DNA from 2 places in the Paenibacillus sp. FSL M8-0228 genome. Region 2 is predicted to be linked to the other one. Evidence: a T-box and tRNA genes for the amino acid it is inferred to sense, from the RefSeq annotation. Region 2 holds a T-box; the other holds one or more tRNA genes.
What was found. A T-box is a leader RNA that pairs with one kind of tRNA and senses whether it is charged. The one in region 2 lies ahead of ileS (isoleucine--tRNA ligase), so its partner is inferred to be a tRNA-Ile.

Region 1 (11,959 bases), 3.3 Mb from region 2:
CCCAATAATTCCGGACAACGCTTGCCCCCTACGTATTACCGCGGCTGCTGGCACGTAGTTAGCCGGGGCTTTCTTCTCAGGTACCGTCACTCTTGTAGCAGTTACTCTACAAGACGTTCTTCCCTGGCAACAGAGCTTTACGATCCGAAAACCTTCATCACTCACGCGGCGTTGCTCCGTCAGGCTTTCGCCCATTGCGGAAGATTCCCTACTGCTGCCTCCCGTAGGAGTCTGGGCCGTGTCTCAGTCCCAGTGTGGCCGATCACCCTCTCAGGTCGGCTACGCATCGTCGCCTTGGTAGGCCTTTACCCCACCAACTAGCTAATGCGCCGCAGGCCCATCCACAAGTGACAGATTGCTCCGTCTTTCCTCCTTCGCCCATGCAGGAAAAGGATGTATCGGGTATTAGCTACCGTTTCCGGTAGTTATCCCTGTCTTGTGGGCAGGTTGCCTACGTGTTACTCACCCGTCCGCCGCTAGGTTAGTTAGAAGCAAGCTTCTAACTAACCCCGCTCGACTTGCATGTATTAGGCACGCCGCCAGCGTTCGTCCTGAGCCAGGATCAAACTCTCCATTAAAGACCAACCGAAGCTGGTTTATAGAAAGAGCGATAAGCTCATTTTGAAACTGACGAGATAAAATATCTCTTGTTTGATTTTGCGAACAAAATCGTTTTACTCACTCGTTGTTCAGTTTTCAAAGATCAAACATTTCTCTTTCGCTGCGTTTTTCAGCAGCTATAAGATCATATCATGTTCGTTTCAAAAATGCAAGGGCTTTTTTTTTAAAAAAAAGATCATTTCACCCAAGTTTTTCGCTTTTGAAACTGCTGTTTTGTTGTCAGCTCAAATAATATATCATTTTCGGCCAGAGAAAGCAACTTGTAAAAATATCCTTTTTTTTAAATATGGGATTTCTTCCTCCTTTTATTCAACCATTATTAGAATTAGCTCCACTGTTACTTCAAAACGGTTGGTGCATAAAATGTCATGCATTCAGTTCCATTTAATATATATACTTTATTGCTAATTAGCCGCTATACGACGTTAATTAGTTATTTGGTAATCTATGTTGTTCGTACCCCATGTGCTAGATTGCTATAAGACCTGCGGCAAGGCGAAGTCTCTTGGACCCCGCCTAATGGTATTCATATATTAGAGGCGACAAATTTCATGGGCACATTGGCCGTACGAAGGACAGCAGCACATGCCACGTAATACCTTGAGATCGTGAATGACAATCTTTCCATCCCTTGTATCTAGGGTTCCCTGCTCTTTCAGCGCGCTCAGCATCCGGTTCACACTCTCGCGCGTCGCTCCAATCATCTCACCTAATTCGGAGTGACTTAGCTTCATATTTAGTAAAATGCCATCCTTCACAGCCACGCCACATGTATTGCTAGCACGGATCAATGTAGACGCTAACGCTCCAGTTTTACCATACAACAGTAAGTCCCGAAAACGCGATTGCATAATGCGTTGCTTCATCGCCATCCACTGGATGAACTGAAGTGCCATTTCCCCATTTTTGGACAAGAGCGACTCCAGATCCTTAACAAGCACGACGCCTAACTCACACACATCAGCTGTTTCCGCAGTGCAACTATACTCTTCTCCATCTATCCCGCTAAATTCCCCAATTAAGTCGCCTTGATGCTGAATGGTCAGAATCAGTTCTTTACCATCTTCTGTCGATTTACGAAGTTTGACATGACCTGAATGTATATAATAAAGCTGCTCTGCATCATCGCCCTCTCGGAAAAGCATAACGCCTGCCTTTACCTTCTTCCAGGACATAATATCTTTTAGCAGATCAAAATGCTCATCTGTCAAATAAATCTGAATTCCCGTGCGTTCCGCTTCGTCCCCAAACCGTTCCATACAAGTGGCTTGCATGTTAGCGTCCTCCTCGTGTTTACCTGATATCTATATCATAATGTTTTAACGCCTGGGTTGTTATCGGGAGAACACCTGATTTTATACCTTCCTACTCCCTGATTTGCTGTGATAAATATCACTTCTGAAGTAAGCTAACGCCCCATTTATCGACCATTTCCCTACTCCTTATCCGACCAGATGAAAAGTCAGTGTTTCCTGCGCCTATAGATCAGGGGGTTCCCCGATCTACTTTTGCAACTGTCGAAACTACAATGAACTAGAGATATAGTTTGGTTATGAAAAAGGATGTGTCTTCTATGCTACAAATAACGGATGAAATGCGAAAAGAACTGAACCAGTTGAGAGATACTATTTATGGTGATCTCACTGCCCTTGCATTTATGTCTAAGTCAGGTGGTAAGTTGCATTGGTATTACGCCTCTGGTAGCCGAAGCAATCGCTATCGCCTTATTTCTTTTAAGATTGGCCATGGTATTGCCGGTATGGCTGTTCGCTTGGGACGTACCGTAACTGTAAGTGCTTTGCTATCAGGTAGTATACGTCTGCGTCAGGAATGTGCACTAATGCTGGCCGAGCAGCTTCACTCTGCTGTTGCCATTCCCTTTTCCAGCACAGGGGATCTGCCCAACGGTGTGCTGCTTCTTGGTAATCGTGATGTGAGGATGTTCACAGAGTCTGATATAGCCGAGGCTACTCAAGTAGCTCAACGCCTTAGCCAACTATGTGCTTACCCTCTCACTCCATAGCTCAACAATGTTTCTATAGATAATGATCCTCATCAGATACTTGATATAGCTGTCCCTAACTATCTTTGTTGATTGAAATCCCTAAAATTTGCTATGATTATGACAAAACGTACGGTTTTTTACCGTTCGAGGGGATGACAAATTGATTCGTATACTAGTAGTGGATGATCACGTTGTCGTACGTTCTGGCCTCATGGCCCTATTGGACGGCAAAAACGGTATTAAGGTAGTAGGAGATGCAGCAGACGGGGATGAGGCAATCCGCAAGGCAGTGGAGCTACAACCTCATGTTGTGCTCATGGATTTTAGCATGCCACCTGGAAAAGATGGTCTCACAGCAACCACTGAATTAAAAAAACAGCTGCCCGATACAGAAGTCCTTATTTTAACGATGCATGACGATGAAGAATATCTGTTCCGAGCCATTCAAGCTGGAGCATCCGGATATATTTTAAAAAGCGCACCTCACGAGGAGTTACTCGCTGCCATCCAGTCTGTGGCCGAAGGTAGTGCCTATTTGTACCCGAATGCAACCAAACGACTGATGAGTGAATATCTGGACAAAATCAAACAGGAAGGCATAGCCGGACCCTATGAATCCTTGTCTGAGCGGGAGAAAGAGATTCTATCCTGGGTAGCCAAAGGTTATGCCAACAAGGAAATTGCCGAGCATCTGGTGATTAGTGTCAAAACCGTAGAGTCCCATAAAAGCAATCTTATGGAGAAGCTTAACTTGAAAACACGACCTGAGCTAGTCAAATTTGCACTAAAAAAGGGGCTGCTCCATTATGAATGAACCTTCTAACCCTTTACTGCAGCATGCCTTTGGTGAATCAACCGATAAACTGCTGAATGATCTGGAAATTTATATACCAGAATCCCCTTTTCTTCATGCGCTGCGTAACTCACTCCACCAATTATCCAATCTGAAATTTGCTCTAGATACGTCTTCCATCGTTGCTTTGACCGATCATCGAGGTATTATTCAGTACGTAAACGACAAGTTCTGTGAGATTTCGCAATACAGTCGTGAAGAGCTGATCGGTCAGGATCATCGTCTCATTAATTCAGGCTATCATACCCCCGCCTTCATGAAAAACCTGTGGACTACGATCCGTTCAGGTGAGGTATGGCAAGGAGAAATACGTAATCGTGCTAAAGATAACAGCTACTACTGGGTGAATACTACGATCGTTCCGTTTATGGACGAGGAAGGTAAACCCTATCAGTACTTAGCGATCCGCAATGAGGTCACTAAACTGAAGAGAGTAGAAGCTGAACTTCAGTCTATGATGACACAAGTCATGCAAATACAGGAAGAAGAACGTAAACGCTTTTCAAGAGAGCTGCATGATGGGATAGGGCAAAGCTTATTTTCACTTATTATCCAATTGGATAGCCAACTTGCCGAACAACCTAGTGCTACTCTGGAGAATCTCCGTTCGCAGGTGACCGACATCATCAAAGATGTTCGTGGTCTAGCGTGGGAACTTCGTCCCTCAGTTCTGGATGATCTGGGTGTCGTCCCAGCCATAAGAACCTATATTGAAAACTTCTGTTCTCATTACGGGATTGAGGTGCATTTTCAATGCAATCTACGTAAACGGGTTGATATTCGCAAGGAAATTGCAATTTATCGGATTGTACAAGAGGCATTAACGAATGTAGCCAAATACGCAGATGTAGCAGAGGCATATGTCGACGTTGAGGATCAAAATGAAATGATACAAGTGACCATTCGGGATAAAGGCATTGGATTCTCTGGAAAGTCCCAAGGAGAGGGAGTTGGATTGTTCAGTATGGAAGAACGAGCTAGAGGGGTAGGGGGATTTATGAGCATAACCTCTGCTCCAGACGAGGGAACCTCCATCCAGCTGACCATTCCCGTGTAAAAACTGTCCACTAGATCGGTTATCGGTGTATACCAGTTGCATGATCAGAACGATATACACCGATACCGAAGATTATGGATAATCAACACATTGTGGATTACATGAGGATAAATACAAAAAAAGAGAGAGCTCTGTCCCCAGACAGGCTCTCTTTATTTATAAGGTGTCACCACTGAGGCAACAAGAATCCGCTATAGCAAAAAGCGGGTGATGGGAATCGAACCCACGCTACCAGCTTGGAAGGCTGGAGTTCTACCATTGAACTACACCCGCAAAACAGTATCGGGATGACACGATTTGAACATGCGACCCCCTGGTCCCAAACCAGGTGCTCTACCAAGCTGAGCTACATCCCGACATTATACATTTTTTTAAGAAATGGCGCGCCCTGAGAGATTCGAACTCCCGGCCTTTTGATTCGTAGTCAAACGCTCTATCCAGCTGAGCTAAGGGCGCATATTAAATTCCATAATGAGTAGTCAAGGCGCCACCCAGATTTGAACTGGGGATGAAGCTTTTGCAGAGCTTTGCCTTACCACTTGGCTATGGCGCCGTATGGATAATGGAGCGGACGACGGGAATCGAACCCGCGACCCTCGCCTTGGCAAGGCGATGCTCTACCGCTGAGCCACGTCCGCAAAATATGGTGCGGTCGAGAGGACTCGAACCTCCACGGGGGGTTAGCCCACACGGACCTGAACCGTGCGCGTCTGCCAATTCCGCCACGACCGCAAAATAATTATAAATGGTGAGCCATGAAGGACTCGAACCTTCGACACCCTGATTAAAAGTCAGGTGCTCTACCAACTGAGCTAATGGCTCTTAATGGCTGGGGATATAGGATTTGAACCTATGCATGACGGAGTCAAAGTCCGTTGCCTTACCGCTTGGCTAATCCCCAATAAATTAAGAATAAAGGGCGGCCGATGGGGCTTGAACCCACGAATGCCGGAGTCACAGTCCGGTGCGTTAACCACTTCGCCACGACCGCCATATGATTATGAAAAGACTGGTGGAGGATGATGGATTCGAACCACCGAACCCGTAAGGGAGCAGATTTACAGTCTGATGCGTTTGGCCACTTCGCTAATCCTCCAAAATGGTGCCGGCGAGAGGACTTGAACCCCCAACCTACTGATTACAAGTCAGTTGCTCTACCAGTTGAGCTACACCGGCACATTACTCATTTCCCACTTGAAAGGTGGCTCGGGACGGAATCGAACCGCCGACACGAGGATTTTCAGTCCTCTGCTCTACCGACTGAGCTACCGAGCCATATTAAATTTTATTACTACATCATATAATCCGCACTATATATGCCAATTATATATGAAGCTAAAATGGCGGAACTGACGGGATTCGAACCCGCGATCTCCTGCGTGACAGGCAGGCATGTTAGGCCTCTACACCACAGTTCCAGAGGCATTTCCAATAGGAAATTAATTGCGGGGGCAGGATTTGAACCTACGACCTTCGGGTTATGAGCCCGACGAGCTACCGAACTGCTCCACCCCGCGACATTAAAAAGCATTTCTCAATTTTTCTTATGGTGGAGGCTGAGGGGATCGAACCCCCGACCCTCTGCTTGTAAGGCAGATGCTCTCCCAGCTGAGCTAAGCCTCCATATTATGACCCGTAGGGGATTCGAACCCCTGTTACCTCCGTGAAAGGGAGGTGTCTTAACCCCTTGACCAACGGGCCTTGCAAAATAAGTTCTGGTCTCAATAAATTTATGGCGGAGAGAGAGGGATTCGAACCCTCGCACCACTTTCGCAGTCTAACCCCTTAGCAGAGGGTCCCCTTATAGCCACTTGGGTATCTCTCCGAGTAGCGGCAGAGGGGATCGAACCCCCGACCTCACGGGTATGAACCGTACGCTCTAGCCAGCTGAGCTACGCCGCCACCTTAATATATAAAAGTCAGAAATATTCAAAATATGGCTCCCCGAACAGGACTCGAACCTGTGACAACTCGATTAACAGTCGAGTGCTCTACCAACTGAGCTATCAGGGAATATTGGTGGAGCCAAGCGGGATCGAACCGCTGACCTCCTGCGTGCAAGGCAGGCGCTCTCCCAGCTGAGCTATGGCCCCAATCTTTTTGTTATTCTAGAAGTGGTGGGCCTTAGTGGACTCGAACCACCGACCTCACCCTTATCAGGGGTGCGCTCTAACCAGCTGAGCTAAAGGCCCTAACATGTAAAAATTTATCATCCTCTAAAGGATATCGCTTGGCGACGTCCTACTCTCCCAGGACCCTGCGGTCCAAGTACCATCGGCGCTGGAGGGCTTAACGGTCGTGTTCGGGATGGGTACGTGTGGAACCCCTCCGCTATCGCCACCAAACATGAATTTGCTACGCAAATTCTTCCGTAAGGTTATTCGGTTCATCACTTATTGTGTGAATGAATAGCCATGCGCTTGTCGTATGTCACTTGTACATACCTTCAAGGTTACACCCTGAAAACTGGATCCGAAACTCATTGCGCTTTATCTTTAGGATAAGCCCTCGACCGATTAGTATTGGTCAGCTCCATGCATTACTGCACTTCCACCCCCAACCTATCTACCTCGTCGTCTTCAAGGGGTCTTACATACTGGGAAATCTCATCTTGAGGGGGGCTTCACGCTTAGATGCTTTCAGCGCTTATCCCTTCCGTACATAGCTACCCAGCGGTGCTCCTGGCGGAACAACTGGTACACCAGCGGTACGTCCATCCCGGTCCTCTCGTACTAAGGACAGCTCCTCTCAAATTTCCTACGCCCACGACAGATAGGGACCGAACTGTCTCACGACGTTCTGAACCCAGCTCGCGTACCGCTTTAATGGGCGAACAGCCCAACCCTTGGGACCTACTTCAGCCCCAGGATGCGATGAGCCGACATCGAGGTGCCAAACCTCCCCGTCGATGTGGACTCTTGGGGGAGATAAGCCTGTTATCCCCAGGGTAGCTTTTATCCGTTGAGCGATGGCCCTTCCATGCGGTACCACCGGATCACTAAGCCCGACTTTCGTCCCTGCTCGACTTGTAGGTCTCGCAGTCAAGCTCCCTTCTGCCTTTGCACTCTTCGAATGATTTCCAACCATTCTGAGGGAACCTTGGGGCGCCTCCGTTACTCTTTAGGAGGCGACCGCCCCAGTCAAACTGCCCACCTGACACTGTCCTCGCACCGGTTTACGGTACCAAGTTAGAACCTAGATACGATCAGGGTGGTATCCCAAGGATGCCTCCCTTCAAGCTGGCGCTCAAAGTTCGACGGCTCCCACCTATCCTGTACAGATCGTACCCAAATTCAATATCAAGCTGCAGTAAAGCTCCATGGGGTCTTTCCGTCTTGTCGCGGGTAACCTGCATCTTCACAGGTATTAAAATTTCACCGGATCTCTCGTTGAGACAGCGCCCAAGTCGTTACGCCATTCGTGCGGGTCAGAATTTACCTGACAAGGAATTTCGCTACCTTAGGACCGTTATAGTTACGGCCGCCGTTTACTGGGGCTTCGGTTCATAGCTTCGCTCTTGCGAGCTTACCACTCCCCTTAACCTTCCAGCACCGGGCAGGCGTCAGCCCGTATACTTCGCCTTGCGGCTTCGCACAGACCTGTGTTTTTGCTAAACAGTCGCTTGGGCCTTTTCACTGCGGCCCCCTCGGGCTATTCACCCTACCGAGGCACCCCTTCTCCCGAAGTTACGGGGTCATTTTGCCGAGTTCCTTAACGAGAGTTCTTCCGCGCGCCTTAGAATTCTCTTCTCGCCTACCTGTGTCGGTTTGCGGTACGGGCACCTTCTCCTGGCTAGAGGCTTTTCTTGGCAGTCTGAGATCATGACCTTCGCTACTACAATTTTCGCTCCCCATCACAGCCCAGCCTTAACGATGTGCGGATTTGCCTACACACCAGCCTCACTGCTTAGACGGACATCCATCCGTCCGCGTCACTACCCTACTGCGTCACCCCATCGCTCATAACGGATTACGGTGGTACAGGAATTTCGACCTGTTGTCCTTCGACTACGCCTATCGGCCTCGCCTTAGGTCCCGACTTACCCTGAGCGGACGAACCTTCCTCAGGAACCCTTAGGCTTTCGGCGGATCTGATTCTCACAGATCTTTTCGTTACTCATACCGGCATTCTCACTTGAATGCAGTCCAGCGCTCCTTACGGTACACCTTCAACCCGCATTCAACGCTCCCCTACCCCTGATGCAAGCATCAAGCCATAGCTTCGGTGGTGTGTTTAGCCCCGTTACATTTTCGGCGCAGAGTCACTCGACCAGTGAGCTATTACGCACTCTTTCAATGGTGGCTGCTTCTAAGCCAACATCCTGGTTGTCTGTGCAACTCCACATCCTTTCCCACTTAACACACACTTGGGGACCTTAGCTGATGGTCTGGGCTGTTTCCCTTTCGACAATGGATCTTAGCACTCACTGTCTGACTCCCGGAACTAAATCTATGGCATTCGGAGTTTGACTGAGCTTGGTAACCCTTGCGGGCCCCGCACCCAATCAGTGCTCTACCTCCACGATTCTTCTTTCCGAGGCTAGCCCTAAAGCTATTTCGGGGAGAACCAGCTATCTCCGGGTTCGATTGGAATTTCTCCGCTACCCCCACCTCATCCCCGCATTTTTCAACATGCGTGGGTTCGGGCCTCCAGTGCGTGTTACCGCACCTTCACCCTGGACAGGGGTAGATCACCCGGTTTCGGGTCTACGTCCACGTACTAAAGATCGCCCTATTCAGACTCGCTTTCGCTGCGGCTTCAGCTCTTCACCTTAACCTTGCACGGGAACGTAACTCGCCGGTTCATTCTACAAAAGGCACGCCATCACCCATAGATCGGGCTCTGACTTCTTGTAAGCACACGGTTTCAGGATCTATTTCACTCCCCTTCCGGGGTGCTTTTCACCTTTCCCTCACGGTACTGCTTCACTATCGGTCGCCAGGGAGTATTTAGCCTTGGCAGATGGTCCTGCCGGATTCATACGGGGTTTCACGTGCCCCGCACTACTCGGGATCCGTCTCGGAGAGAACAAGTTTTGAACTACAGGGCTTTTACCTTCTCTGGCGGGCCTTTCCAGACCTCTTCATCTAACCGGTTCCTTTGTAACTCCATGTGAGACGTCCCACAACCCCAAGGAGCAAGCTCCTTGGTTTGGGCTAATCCGCGTTCGCTCGCCGCTACTGACGGAATCACTATTGTTTTCTCTTCCTCAGGGTACTTAGATGTTTCAGTTCCCCTGGTCTGCCTCTATTCTGCCTATGTATTCAGCAGAAAGTGACTGTCGATGAAGACAGCCGGGTTTCCCCATTCGGACATCCCCGGATCAAAGCTTGCTTACAGCTCCCCGAGGCTTTATCGTTGTTCGCCACGTCCTTCGTCGGCTCCTGGCGCCTAGGCATCCTCCGTGTGCTCTTTGTAGCTTAACCTAGTATTTACATCGTAAATACGATTTGCTTTGAATTTCGGTTCAACACTTACGTGTGAATGAAATTCAAGGCAGCTACCTTTATTTCACTTGTTTACACAAGATCAGCTTAAAGGAATATTCTAAAACGCAATTTCGTTTCGGTATCCAGTTTTCAAGGTGCAATACAGTTTCGATGAAACTGTAGCCTGTGTGAATATCGGTCTAACTCAACCGAGTAGATGATATTCATGCAGTATGTTGAGAGTTTGAGCTCTCAAAACTGAGCAACGAGTGAGTAACAGGCCTAAACCTGAGTTTTGAAGCTAATGCTTCATATTTGAATGTTTCCGTTGCAGGAAACGATTCTCCATAGAAAGGAGGTGATCCAGCCGCACCTTCCGATACGGCTACCTTGTTACGACTTCACCCCAATCATCTACCCCACCTTCGGCGGCTGGCTCCCTTGCGGGTTACCCCACCGACTTCGGGTGTTGTAAACTCTCGTGGTGTGACGGGCGGTGTGTACAAGACCCGGGAACGTATTCACCGCGGCATGCTGATCCGCGATTACTAGCAATTCCGACTTCATGTAGGCGAGTTGCAGCCTACAATCCGAACTGAGACCGGCTTTTCTAGGATTGGCTCCACCTCGCGGCTTCGCTTCCCGTTGTACCGGCCATTGTAGTACGTGTGTAGCCCAGGTCATAAGGGGCATGATGATTTGACGTCATCCCCACCTTCCTCCGGTTTGTCACCGGCAGTCTGCTTAGAGTGCCCAGCTTGACCTGCTGGCAACTAAGCATAAGGGTTGCGCTCGTTGCGGGACTTAACCCAACATCTCACGACACGAGCTGACGACAACCATGCACCACCTGTCTCCTCTGTCCCGAAGGAAAGGTCTATCTCTAGACCGGTCAGAGGGATGTCAAGACCTGGTAAGGTTCTTCGCGTTGCTTCGAATTAAACCACATACTCCACTGCTTGTGCGGGTCCCCGTCAATTCCTTTGAGTTTCAGTCTTGCGACCGTACTCCCCAGGCGGAATGCTTAATGTGTTAACTTCGGCACCAAGGGTATCGAAACCCCTAACACCTAGCATTCATCGTTTACGGCGTGGACTACCAGGGTATCTAATCCTGTTTGCTCCCCACGCTTTCGCGCCTCAGCGTCAGTTACAGCCCAGAGAGTCGCCTTCGCCACTGGTGTTCCTCCACATCTCTACGCATTTCACCGCTACACGTGGAATTCCACTCTCCTCTTCTGCACTCAAGCTCCCCAGTTTCCAGTGCGACCCGAAGTTGAGCCTCGGGATTAAACACCAGACTTAAAGAGCCGCCTGCGCGCGCTTTACGCCCAATAATTCCGGACAACGCTTGCCCCCTACGTATTACCGCGGCTGCTGGCACGTAGTTAGCCGGGGCTTTCTTCTCAGGTACCGTCACTCTTGTAGCAGTTACTCTACAAGACGTTCTTCCCTGGCAACAGAGCTTTACGATCCGAAAACCTTCATCACTCACGCGGCGTTGCTCCGTCAGGCTTTCGCCCATTGCGGAAGATTCCCTACTGCTGCCTCCCGTAGGAGTCTGGGCCGTGTCTCAGTCCCAGTGTGGCCGATCACCCTCTCAGGTCGGCTACGCATCGTCGCCTTGGTAGGCCTTTACCCCACCAACTAGCTAATGCGCCGCAGGCCCATCCACAAGTGACAGATTGCTCCGTCTTTCCTCCTTCGCCCATGCAGGAAAAGGATGTATCGGGTATTAGCTACCGTTTCCGGTAGTTATCCCTGTCTTGTGGGCAGGTTGCCTACGTGTTACTCACCCGTCCGCCGCTAGGTTAGTTAGAAGCAAGCTTCTAACTAACCCCGCTCGACTTGCATGTATTAGGCACGCCGCCAGCGTTCGTCCTGAGCCAGGATCAAACTCTCCATTAAAGACCAACCGAAGCTGGTTTATAGAAAGAGCGATAAGCTCATGTTGAAACTGACGAGATAAAATATCTCTTGTTTGATTTTGCGAAC
Region 2 (11,959 bases):
ATTTCCGAGTTTCAAACCAAGGATGTCATTAACATTGTAGATGGGCGACGTCTGGGACAAATCAGTGATCTGGAGATTGACGTACGACAAGGGAAAATTGAAGCTATTGTGGTTCCGGGCAGCAGTCGATTCATGGGCTGGTTTGGAGGGGGAAGCGAATTGGTTATTCCGTGGCGCAACATTGTGAAAATTGGTTCGGATGTTGTGCTTGTTCGATTGGAGGGATTGCATGATCCACCGGATGAAAGGGAGGAAAAGCCGTATATCGAACGTCAGGAGCGGAATGACCGACGGGTCTTTTGAACAAGAGGGACACGTAATTTAGTATGTTGTGAAGACACAGCGGCGGCTTTTTGGTACACTGGGCAGTAGAGGTGAGAATGAATGGAACCATTTGTAATGAATACCGAGGCTACGGGGGCTATGCCAATGCAAGATGGCGGACGTCCCGTACCGGAGTTGTTATATATTCAATCCTGGGAACGACAGGTTCAGGGATTAACAGCGGGTTTTACAGGTCGTCATGGAGGTGTCAGTGAGGTTCCCTACGCTAGTCTGAACTGTGCGTTTCATGTAGGGGATGACCCCGAGAAAGTCATTCGTAACCGGCGGCTCATTGCAGAGCAACTTGGTTTTGCTGCTGAAGCATGGACGTGCGGTGAGCAGGTTCATGGTCATCATGTTGCTGTGGTCAAGGCTACTGACCGCGGGCGGGGCTTTATAGATCGTGCATCCGCTTTTCAGGACACAGATGGACTGTTGACGAATGTACCTGGCATTTTGCTGACGTCTTTTTATGCAGACTGTGTACCCTTATATTTTTGTGATCCAGTGCGCCGTGTGATTGGGTTGGCGCATGCAGGCTGGAAGGGAACCGTTGCGGAAATCGCATTGAAAATGGTACAGACCATGCAAAACGAATATGGATCTCAGCCGTCTGATATACTAGCAGCTATTGGTCCTTCCATTGGTTCTGAATCCTATGAGGTGGATGAGCACGTGATGAACCAAATTCGGGTTTTGGAGCATGATTGCCCGGGTAATGATAAATGGGAAGGTTCTGTTTACTTCCCCTTAGCCGACGGTAAAACACTACTTGACTTGAAACAATGCAATCGACACATTATGATGAAAGCAGGAATATTGCCGAGCCATATCGAATGTACTACCTTATGCACGAGTAGCCGTAGCGATTTGTTTTTTTCATATCGCAAAGAAGGCGGCGTCACAGGAAGAATGGCGAGTTGGATTGGTCTGGAAGAGAGGTGAGTCCTCCCGTGTCTTTGGAGGAACGAATTAAAGAAGTGAATGCCCGTGTAGAAGCGGCATGTGCCCGAAGCGGACGTTCGCGTGATGAAGTAAATGTGATCGCTGTCACGAAATATGTTTCGGCGGCGACAATGACATCGGTATTGGATAGCGACTTAGAGCATGTGGGCGAAAATCGCTGGCAGGATGCTGCGGATAAATGGAGTAAGCTGGGTGACCGGGGAACGTGGCATTTTATTGGTCATCTCCAAACGAATAAGGTTAAAGATGTAATTGGAAAATTTAAATTTATACATTCGCTTGACCGCTTATCACTCGCTCAGGAATTGGATAAGAAGGCAGCTGCTCTGGGACTGCGAGTTAAAGCTTTTGTGCAAGTCAATATTTCTGGGGAAATGTCCAAATATGGCTTGTCCTCTGAGGCGGTTGTCCCCTTTTTGGAACAAATTCGCGAGCTGGAACATGTGGACGTGATTGGCTTGATGACGATGGCTCCTCATGAGGAAGACCCGGAAAAAACTCGGCCTGTGTTTCGGGGATTGCGTGAATTACGGGATAGGTTAAATGGACAAGCCTTGACCAGGGAACCCATCGTTCACTTGTCTATGGGGATGTCCAATGATTTTGAAGTGGCGGTTGAAGAAGGAGCGACCTGGCTGCGGCTTGGTTCCGTACTGGTCGGACGAGAGGAGGATTTCCATTGGGCGTAATGAATAAGTTCATGAACTTTCTGGGGCTTCAGGAAGAAGAGGAAGTTATAGAGCGAGAGGTTATGAATACGCAGGAAGATCAAGAAATTGAAACCCCAAGCTTTGATAAACGTAAGAACCAGAAGGGCACTAATGTTGTCAGCATCCATTCACAGAAAAATGTGAAAGTTGTCCTGTATGAGCCGCGTTCTTATGATGAAGCACAGGAAATTGCCGACCATATCCGTTCCCATCGCACCGTCGTAGTCAATTTGCAACGAATTCGCAAGGATCAGGCGCTACGCATTATTGATTTTTTGAGTGGTACTGTGTATGCACTGGGTGGTGGTATTTCCAAAGTCGGGAACAATATTTTTCTGTGTACACCAGATACGGTTGAGATTCAAGGCTCTATTACGGAAATACTGGCTGACACTGAACAAGAACTTAACAGAATGAGGTGAACTTTTCTTGATCGAGGTAATTTACTGGCTATTTCAGATTTATTCGTACATGATCATTGCATATGTTCTGCTGTCATGGCTTCCTAATGCTAGAGAGAGTGTGATTGGTGATTTACTTGCCAAGTTTGTGGAGCCGTATTTGTCTCCTTTTCGCAGGTTTATACCGCCAATCTTCGGGATGATTGATATTTCTCCCATCGTTGCGCTGATTGCTCTGCGTTTTGCGTCGTACGGTTTGATTTCTTTAATTGGTAAGCTCGTCTAGGAGAAGTTATGCGAACTGAGATTTATGAGCATTTTCACCCGGATGAACGGGATTATGTGGATCGTGCTTCCGAATGGATCAGTCATGCGGGGGCTTATCATGAGCAGAAGCTGACTGATTTTTTGGACCCGCGCCAACAGTACATATTGGAGACACTTGCTTCGAAGGAAGACAAGGTCACGATTAGGGTAGATGGCGGATACATGGCTTCGGAACGAAAGCGGGCGCTGATTGCGCCCGATTATTCGTATTTGGACGGTGAGGAGATGGGGATTCAGGTCCTTTCCATCACATCTGACGATCTTAAAATAGGTACCCTTGAGCACGGTGATTATCTAGGTGCCCTACTGGGACTTGGAATCAAACGTGGGAAAATTGGAGATATTCATGTACTGGATGATGGGTGTCATGTATTGGTAGCTTCAGAGATCGGTAATTTTATGACGATGCATTTGCAGCAGGTACACCGTGTTCATGTATGGACAGAACTATTGCCTGTAGCGAGTCTGCGAACGAAGGAAGTTGCATTAGAGACGCTAGACCTGACGGTCGCTTCTTTGCGTCTGGACGGTATTGCTAGCGATGTGTACAAGCTAAGCCGCAGTAAAATATTAACACCGATTCGGGCGGGACGGTGCAGGGTAAATTGGAAGGTGGAGGAGAATCCATCCACTCCACTTAAAGCTGGAGACGTTATTTCCATGCAGGGTTTTGGGCGTTTCAAAGTGCTTGAAACAGACGGGATGACAAAAAAGGGAAGATTCCGTGTCAAAATTGGTAAGTTTGTATAGCTGTAGGCAGGAATCACGAGCTTTCTGTCGAAAGAATTAAGCTATAGCGAAGAACTGGAACGATTTTGCTCTGTACAGTATTCACAAAACGGGGTATGATGACCGATAGATGATAGTGAGCGTCGTGACGCGGAAAATGTATTTTTTGTCAATCTTATAGGAGGTGGACGGCATGCCATTAACGCCATTGGATATACATAACAAGGAATTTGCCCGCCGGCTTCGCGGTTATGATGAGGATCAGGTTAATGAATTTTTGGATCAGGTGATCAAAGATTACGAGGGCGTTATTCGTGAAAATAAAGAACTGAGCACCGAGTTGTTGAACGTACAGGAGAAGCTCGATCATTTCGCGACTATTGAGGATACGCTGAGTAAGACGATTATCGTAGCGCAGGAAGCCGCAGATGAAGTTCGTAACAACGCCAAGAAAGAATCCCAACTGATCGTGAAGGAAGCGGAAAAAAATGCGGACCGTATTGTGAACGAAGCATTGTCCAAATCCCGCAAGATCGCGTTGGAGGTTGAAGAGCTGAAGAAGCAGGCATCGATTTACCGAGCACGGTTTCGTACACTGGTGGAAGCACAGCTTGACTTGTTAAGCCAAGACGGCTGGGAAGCTCTTGAAAACCGGGAACGCGAAGTACTGGAGCGCGAGCGTGAGATGAAAGAAATTTACTAATTTCATTTCTGACAAGCTTTTATTAGACGTTGTTAGGGTTGACTTTTCACTTTAAACAGGCTATAACTGTAAATACTATACTGAATTCAACGATTGTCCGTCCGTCGGCTGATGGTTGTTATTCAAGGCAACGATGTTGCTGTTTAATATTCGATGAATTTAACATGTTTAATTCGTTGATGGGAACGAGTACGTCATGATTTGTCCCTCAGAGAGTTGGCCTTCCGGTGCAAGCCAACGTTCAGAACATGACCGAAGATCCTCCCGGAGAAGTGAGCTGAAGCGCTTAAGATGTATGGCGTGTGTAAGCAATCACCGTTTGCCATGCGTTATAATGGCGCCCTGCTGTAGTTGAGTGGGGCTCAGAGAGCCGTGATGAGACTGTATTTTTAGAATGGTCTATTTTTACGGAATCAGGGTGGTAACGCGAGCACAGTCTCGTCCCTTTACAGGGATGGGGCTTTTTTTGTTGCTTTTTTTAGGAAATGCTAGGGAAATCAATGATGAGCAGAGAGGGAGTATGACAGTATGAACAGAGTGGATGTTAAAGAAAAAGCACGGTCCCGTGACCTGCGCATCCTGAGCAAATGGAAGCAGGAGGACACATTCCGTAAATCCATTACAAATCGTGAAGGAAAGCCAAATTTTGTGTTCTATGAGGGCCCACCAACAGCTAACGGTAAACCGCATATCGGTCACGTGCTGGGCCGTGTAATTAAGGATTTTGTGGGCCGCTATCAGACAATGAAGGGATACCGCGTCGTACGTAAGGCAGGCTGGGACACGCATGGCTTGCCGGTAGAATTAGGTGTACAGAAGCAACTGGGGATCTCCCATAAACCTGAAATTGAAGAATACGGCGTTGAAAAGTTTATAAAAAAATGTAAGGCGAGCGTGTTTGAGTACGAGCAACAATGGCGTGATCTAACCGAAGCGATCGGATACTGGACAGACCTCGATAACCCGTACATTACATTGGATAATAACTATATCGAGAGCGTATGGAACATTTTGGCGACCATTCATGAAAAAGATCTGCTGTATCGTGGTCATCGTGTGAGTCCGTATTGTCCGGATTGTCAGACAACGCTTAGTTCTCATGAAGTAGCGCAGGGCTACAAAGATGTAAAGGATCTGAGTGCCACGGCCAAGTTCAAGTTGCATAGTAGTGGTGAATATGTACTGGCTTGGACGACAACACCTTGGACCTTGCCGAGTCACGTGGCGCTCGCCGTCAACCCTGAACTGGAATATGCACGTGTGAAGCAGGAAGACGGTGTATACATCGTTGCTAAAAATCTGGTTGAAGACGTCATTAAAGGCGAGCATGAAGTGATTGGCACGCTATCTGGTTCAGAACTGGTTGGCCAAACCTATACCCCGCCATTTACGTATTTTCAGGTTGAGAAGGGTAATCAGATTCTGGGTGCGAAGTTCGTAACAGATTCCAGCGGTACAGGTATCGTTCATATGGCTCCAGCGCATGGTGAAGATGATTACCGGGTATGTCGTGAAAATGGTGTTGAGTTCATCAACGTAGTGGATCTTCAAGGTAACTATGTAGAGGAAATCACTGATTTTGCAGGTCGTTTTGTGAAAGACTGTGATGTAGATATTGTAAAAATGCTGTCCGAAAAAGGCCTGCTGTACAGCAAGGAAAAATACGAGCATAGCTATCCGTTCTGCTGGCGTTGCGATACTCCATTATTGTACTATGCTATGGACAGTTGGTTTATCAAAACAACTGCGATCAAGGATCAACTGATTGCCAACAACAGCGAAGTCGAATGGTATCCGGGTCATGTACGTGAAGGACGTTTTGGCAAGTTTTTGGAGGAACTGGTGGATTGGAACATCAGTCGTGATCGCTATTGGGGTACACCGCTAAACATCTGGGTTTGTGAGGAAACTGGAGAACAGTTTGCTCCGCATAGTATTGCTGAATTGAGGGAACGTGCGATTGGCGACGTACCAGCGGACATCGAGCTGCACAAACCATATGTAGATGATATTAAGGTTCGTAGCCAATGCGGTAAATACGAAATGACTCGTACACCGGAAGTGATCGACGTATGGTTTGATAGCGGCTCCATGCCGTTTGCACAGCATCATTATCCTTTTGAAAATAATGAAACGTTTGAGCAGCAATTTCCGGCAGATATGATCTGTGAAGGAATTGACCAGACTCGTGGCTGGTTCTATAGCTTGCTTGCGGTTTCGACTATGCTGACTGGCAAAGCTCCTTATAAAGCTGTCATGGCGACAGGCCATGTACTGGATGAGCAAGGGCAGAAAATGTCCAAATCAAAGGGTAATGTTATTGATCCGTGGGAAGTGATTGACGAGTATGGTACAGATGCTTTCCGCTGGGCATTGTTGTCCGATAGTGCACCATGGAATAGCAAACGTTTTTCCAAAGGAATCGTAGGTGAGGCTAAATCGAAGCTGGTAGATACGCTTGTGAATACACATGCTTTTCTGACCTTATATGCGGATATCGACGGATTTGATCCGGCACAGCACCCGTTCAAACCATCGGCTCATAAGTTGGATCGCTGGATTTTGTCCCGTCTGAACAGCCTGATTTTGGTAGTGGACAAAGCGCTGGCTGTAAATGACTTCCTGAACTCATCCAAAGCAATTGAGTCGTTTGTGGATGAGCTGAGCAACTGGTATATCCGTCGTTCACGCGACCGATTCTGGGGCAATGGTCTTACAGAAGATAAGCTGGATGCATACCGTACACTGACTGAAGTGCTGTTAACGACTGCCAAACTGCTTGCGCCGTTTACACCACTGCTTGCAGAGGATATTTACCTCAACCTGAGTAACGGGGAAAGTGTTCATCTGGATGATTATCCGACTGCCAATGAATCCTTGATCGATCTGGAATTGGAACGAGATATGGAAACGGCACGTCGTGTTGTCGAATTGGCGCGTAACGTCCGCAACGAAACGGGTTTGAAAACGCGTCAACCGTTGTCCGAGTTGATTCTATCCATGGATCAAGATTTTGAACTGAGTGGCTATGAGGATATCATCAAAGATGAGATTAACGTGAAGCATATTCATGTTGAGACGGACGATAGCGGCTTTGTAGATTTTACACTGAAACTGAATTTGAAAGTAGCAGGCAAGAAATACGGCAAAAATGTCGGTTTCCTACAAAACTTTTTCAAAGGAATGTCTGCTGAGGATACCCGTACTGTTGTAGAACAGGGAATGTTAAATGTCGCTTCTCCAGAAGGTGAAGAGCTACAAGTTACAGCTGAAGAATTGCTGGTAGAGAAAAAAGCGAAAGAAGGCTTCGCTTCTGCTTCCGGTTATGGCTTAACGGTAGCGTTGAACACGGACATTACACCGGAGCTGGAGCAAGAGGGCTGGGTACGTGAAGTGGTTCGTGCGGTACAGGATTACCGTAAAAAACTGGATCTGCCGATTGAAAAGTATGTGGCATTGACGTTGGATGTAGATAACGAGCTGCGCCAGGCCATCGCAAGCTTCGACACTGTGTTGCGTGAGAACGTATTGGTTACGACTGTGACATTTGGTCAAGCCGAACCGGCAGAACATGTGGAAGTGAACGGTAAAACCATCGGCGTTCATATTGGGGAATAATTACAAGCCCCCTGTCCCATAATACAATAACAGGCAGCATATAAAAACGAGCCTAAGCATCGGAAACGGGTTTTCTCCGTTACGTGCTTCGGCTCGTTTGCTGCGTTCAGGGCAGCCATGGGAAAAGGGGGATTGTGCACATGACGGCACGATCAAGGCGTAGACAGAAGAGGAGTCTCCGAGGGATGAACGGAGAAGGAGCTGCCATAGCCACAGATAAAAGCAAAATAGGTAATCAGACAGAGCGATTAAGTCGTGTTGAAAAGCTGATACGTGCTGTCTCAGAGCAGATGGAACGGACACGTATTGCAGATTACGCTTTGCTGTTGAATAAGCCTTGGCGATTGCTCTGGCTAAATCTAATATCAGGCGTTTCCCGGGGAATCGGCATTGCGCTAGGTTTTACTTTTTTTGCCGCTACCATTATTTATGTGCTGCAAGTGCTCGGAGCGTTGAATTTGCCGATTATCGGTGATTATATCGCTGATATTGTACGGATCGTACAACGACAATTGGAGCTTACTACCTATTAGGAAGCGATTTCCACCTTGAAGTTCACGATTCGTCTTCGTGCGTATCCGGCTCCAGTAGACCTTCGCCCTCGCCATCTTCGATATAACGCTGATAAATGGAGCTGCGAATAACAGATACATTTTGTCCATAAATGTCAGTAGCAACAAAGCTTTCGTATGGTTCTACGAAGCCCATATTATCGTCGCCTGCTTCAATTTCCATATCATCATAACTGTGGATTTCTCCGCTTTCGGCCATGGCTGGGGTGTTAGATGTACCCCAATTTTCGACGATCTGCCAGGCATCTTCACCGTCGAAGCCATTTTGATCATCACGCTCATCCAGACTCGTTCTGCCGAACGAGGGAGCGAGAAATTCTTCCTCCACTGGGCGGCGGTTAGACACTTCTGTTTCGGGACTGTACTCTTTGCAGTAAATGGTATAGGGAACAGCCAGTAGCCGTTCATAGGGAATAGGTTTACCGCTGGCGGCGCAAATGCCATAGGTCCCCTTGTCCATTGCCATCAAGGCTGATTTGATACGTTCCAATTGAAACTCATCATGCTCCAATAAGGAAATATCTTTGGCTCGCTCGTAGGTTTCGGTAGCCAGATCGCCTGGATGGTTATCAATGGGAGAAAGCTCACCGGTTTGATCGCGCTGTGAATCACCGAGTCCGTAATGGTCGTTGTTTTGCAAGCGATGCTCAATTTCCTTTTTGCGTTCCAGCAGTTCGTTACGCAGACCCTGCAATTGTTGCTCCGTCAATGGGGACATGGAATCATCTCCTTGTTCTAGGTTTCATGCGCATGCGTTGTGTCGAGTATGCTCCTTGTAGTTTGCACCGGGAAGACCTCTTTTACATAGGAAATTCTAATCAAATGCGAAGGAGTTTATTTTATGGATGGTCTGTGCTTGATAGCTTGCGGGTTTCGTGGACGATCTGAGAACGCTTATGCTACAATAAATGGGTTCAACAACGGATATAAGCGGATCGGAGTGACGAAGGACTGTGATTTATTTTGGTATTGCGCTAATAATTTTTTTGATTGATCAGGGAGTCAAATATTTGGTGGCTACACGAATGGAATTGTACGAACAAATACCAGTCATCGGCAATTTCTTTTTAATCACCTCCCATCGTAATCGTGGAGCCGCTTTTGGGATTTTGGAAGGTCAACGTTGGCTTTTTATCGTGATTACAATTGTAGTGGTGATTGGTATCGTCTGGTATCTGCGAAAAACAGTTAAGGCTGGACAAAAGCTACTTCCTGTTGCGCTAAGTTTAGTGCTGGGGGGAGCAGTCGGTAACTTTCTGGATCGAGCTATTTCAGGGGAAGTGGTTGATTTTGCGCAATTTAATTTTGGAAGCTATACGTTCCCCATTTTTAATGTGGCAGATTCGGCAATTGTCATCGGTGTAGCACTGATTATTTTGGATACATTGCTGGAATCGCGTCGGGAAAAGGGAAATGGCAATGATAGCATTGAAGGGAAGTCATAGCATGAGCGAAGTGAATGAAAACGGCGAAGCCGCAGGTCTGTCTTATGAGGACGAACTGGAGGGTGAATCTCTGGAATGGACGGCCGATTCCAGCGATGCCAAAACGCGTATAGACAAATATATCGCCGAAGAAATGAAGGAAGTGTCTCGTTCTCAGATACAGATGTGGATCGGAAATGGTCGCGTGCTGGTGAACGGTACGACGATTAAGGCGAACTACAAGCTGGCTGAAGGAGACCGGATTGTATTATCAGTACCGGAAGCAGAAAGTGTAGATATTGTTCCAGAGAATATTCCGTTGGATGTCGTTTACGAGGACTCGGACGTTATTGTTATTAACAAGCAACGTGGTCTGGTCGTGCATCCTGCACCGGGACACTCTTCAGGAACATTAGTTAACGCACTGATGTACCACTGTCACGATCTTTCGGGCATTAACGGGGAATTACGTCCTGGTATTGTTCACCGTATTGATAAGGATACATCAGGACTGCTGATGGCGGCTAAAAATGATCAGGCTCACGCATCACTTGCAGCACAGCTTAAGGATCATAGTGTGACTCGGAAATATATAGCCTTAGTTCACGGTCATTTGAGCCACGATCAGGGAACGGTAGATGCTCCGATTGGCCGTGATTCGGGTGATCGCAAATTGTTTACAGTGACGGAACGTAACAGCAAGCATGCCGTCACCCATTTTCTCGTCATTGAACGATTGGGGGATTATACCCTCCTTGAACTTCAATTGGAAACAGGACGAACACATCAAATTCGTGTTCACATGAAATTTATTGGACACCCATTGGTTGGTGACCCTATGTATGGGCGCAGCAAAGGGGTTCGTATGGATGGTCAGGCGCTGCATGCGGCGGTACTGGGCTTTAAGCACCCATCCACTGGAGAATACATGGAATTCAGCAGACCGATTCCTCCTGATATGGAGGATGTGTTAGCATCCTTGCGTAGTCGTTAAAACAATGGTGATTTGCATTCCTATTCACAAACCTGAATAAATTATTAAGTTAAACCGCCTAAATGGCGGTTTTTTTATTGTGAGACAAGGTATGGGTAAAAACAACTATGGATAATTATACAATGACATTGTATAATTATTAAAGTGCTTCCGGTGGTTCCGGTTGAACGGGTGTTGACACACGATTTTCAATCTGTCATACTTCTTGTAGTTGCGATGAACTTTGTCCAAGAGATGGCTAACCATCTCACACTATGAGAAGCAGGACAAAGGAAATCCTGAATAGCACCTTTAAATCAGTCCCGTGAGGCTGGCAAGGTAACGTGAATGGATCACTGATCAGTGCATCCGCTGCGGCGGTATGTCTTCAGTGTGTCCGAGAGATCGGAGAACAGTAGAAGACTGTTCACACGAGACTCCTTGCCAAACTTGGGCAAGGAGTCTTTTTTGTATCCGAACACGGGACCAGGTCTGAAGGGAACATCACCTGAGGAGGCTGGAAGCATGAGTAATGAAACACATGTACTGATGGATGAAATTGCGATTCGTCGGGCATTGACACGGATTGCACATGAAATTTTGGAGAAAAACAAAGGTATTGACGATTGTGTGCTAGTAGGTATTCGAACACGCGGAGTTCATCTGGCGCAACGCCTGGCTGAAAAAATTGCTGAGATTGAAGGCGCACCAATTCCATGGGGAGAGCTGGACGTCACAGCCTACCGGGATGACCGGAACAGCGTAGCCGAAGCTAAAGGAAATGGAAAAGAGCTTTTGATGAATCCTGCTGACGTATCGGTTCATGATAAGAAAGTCATTCTCTTTGACGATGTGCTGTACACAGGCCGCACCATCCGCGCGGCGATGGATGCATTGATGCACTGCGGACGACCGCAAATGATTCAGCTGGCAGTACTAGCGGATCGCGGACACCGTGAGCTTCCGATTCGTCCGGATTACATCGGCAAGAACATCCCGACCTCCAAATCTGAGGAAATCGTAGTAGCCCTTCAAGAGACGGACGGTAAGGACGAAGTGACAATCATTCAGAACCGGGGGGAACAGCTATGATCACCACAGCCAGTCAACTTAAAGAACGTAGCCTACTCGGGTTAAAGGAACTCAGCCGAAATGAAATCGAGTCCATTCTGGATCGCGCTCATTATTGGGAATCTCAACCAGAAAAACTGG

Region 1: it encodes a tRNA-Ile, which carries the amino acid that the T-box ahead of ileS (isoleucine--tRNA ligase) is inferred to sense. The anticodon was not compared.

Annotation. Positions count from the first base shown of each region.
Region 1 covers NZ_JBBOXA010000001.1:399,060-411,018, reverse strand. The annotation lists rRNA gene MKY98_RS01850 (16S ribosomal RNA) at 1-578, opposite strand, end outside; gene MKY98_RS01845 (Crp/Fnr family transcriptional regulator) at 1,155-1,895, opposite strand; gene MKY98_RS01840 (GAF domain-containing protein) at 2,195-2,644, shown strand; gene MKY98_RS01835 (response regulator) at 2,787-3,440, shown strand; gene MKY98_RS01830 (PAS domain-containing sensor histidine kinase) at 3,433-4,536, shown strand; tRNA gene MKY98_RS01825 (tRNA-Gly) at 4,739-4,809, opposite strand; tRNA gene MKY98_RS01820 (tRNA-Pro) at 4,819-4,892, opposite strand; tRNA gene MKY98_RS01815 (tRNA-Arg) at 4,916-4,992, opposite strand; tRNA gene MKY98_RS01810 (tRNA-Cys) at 5,019-5,089, opposite strand; tRNA gene MKY98_RS01805 (tRNA-Gly) at 5,100-5,174, opposite strand; tRNA gene MKY98_RS01800 (tRNA-Leu) at 5,181-5,268, opposite strand; tRNA gene MKY98_RS01795 (tRNA-Lys) at 5,283-5,358, opposite strand; tRNA gene MKY98_RS01790 (tRNA-Gln) at 5,363-5,437, opposite strand; tRNA gene MKY98_RS01785 (tRNA-His) at 5,455-5,527, opposite strand; tRNA gene MKY98_RS01780 (tRNA-Tyr) at 5,547-5,632, opposite strand; tRNA gene MKY98_RS01775 (tRNA-Thr) at 5,637-5,712, opposite strand; tRNA gene MKY98_RS01770 (tRNA-Phe) at 5,739-5,811, opposite strand; tRNA gene MKY98_RS01765 (tRNA-Asp) at 5,878-5,954, opposite strand; tRNA gene MKY98_RS01760 (tRNA-Met) at 5,980-6,053, opposite strand; tRNA gene MKY98_RS01755 (tRNA-Val) at 6,084-6,159, opposite strand; tRNA gene MKY98_RS01750 (tRNA-Glu) at 6,166-6,237, opposite strand; tRNA gene MKY98_RS01745 (tRNA-Ser) at 6,270-6,361, opposite strand; tRNA gene MKY98_RS01740 (tRNA-Met) at 6,365-6,438, opposite strand; tRNA gene MKY98_RS01735 (tRNA-Asn) at 6,474-6,549, opposite strand; tRNA gene MKY98_RS01730 (tRNA-Ala) at 6,554-6,629, opposite strand; tRNA gene MKY98_RS01725 (tRNA-Ile) at 6,652-6,728, opposite strand; rRNA gene rrf (5S ribosomal RNA) at 6,765-6,881, opposite strand; rRNA gene MKY98_RS01715 (23S ribosomal RNA) at 7,033-9,962, opposite strand; rRNA gene MKY98_RS01710 (16S ribosomal RNA) at 10,317-11,872, opposite strand.
Region 2 covers NZ_JBBOXA010000001.1:3,728,224-3,740,182, reverse strand. The annotation lists gene MKY98_RS16685 (YlmC/YmxH family sporulation protein) at 1-303, shown strand, start outside; gene pgeF (peptidoglycan editing factor PgeF) at 385-1,269, shown strand; gene MKY98_RS16675 (YggS family pyridoxal phosphate-dependent enzyme) at 1,278-1,979, shown strand; gene MKY98_RS16670 (cell division protein SepF) at 1,970-2,422, shown strand; gene MKY98_RS16665 (YggT family protein) at 2,430-2,687, shown strand; gene MKY98_RS16660 (YlmH family RNA-binding protein) at 2,696-3,478, shown strand; gene MKY98_RS16655 (DivIVA domain-containing protein) at 3,651-4,160, shown strand; T-box leader at 4,328-4,609, shown strand; gene ileS (isoleucine--tRNA ligase) at 4,689-7,778, shown strand; gene MKY98_RS16645 (DUF5665 domain-containing protein) at 7,964-8,311, shown strand; gene MKY98_RS16640 (TraR/DksA C4-type zinc finger protein) at 8,334-9,068, opposite strand; gene lspA (signal peptidase II) at 9,304-9,795, shown strand; gene MKY98_RS16630 (RluA family pseudouridine synthase) at 9,797-10,768, shown strand; gene pyrR (bifunctional pyr operon transcriptional regulator/uracil phosphoribosyltransferase PyrR) at 11,273-11,839, shown strand; gene MKY98_RS16620 (aspartate carbamoyltransferase catalytic subunit) at 11,836-11,959, shown strand, end outside.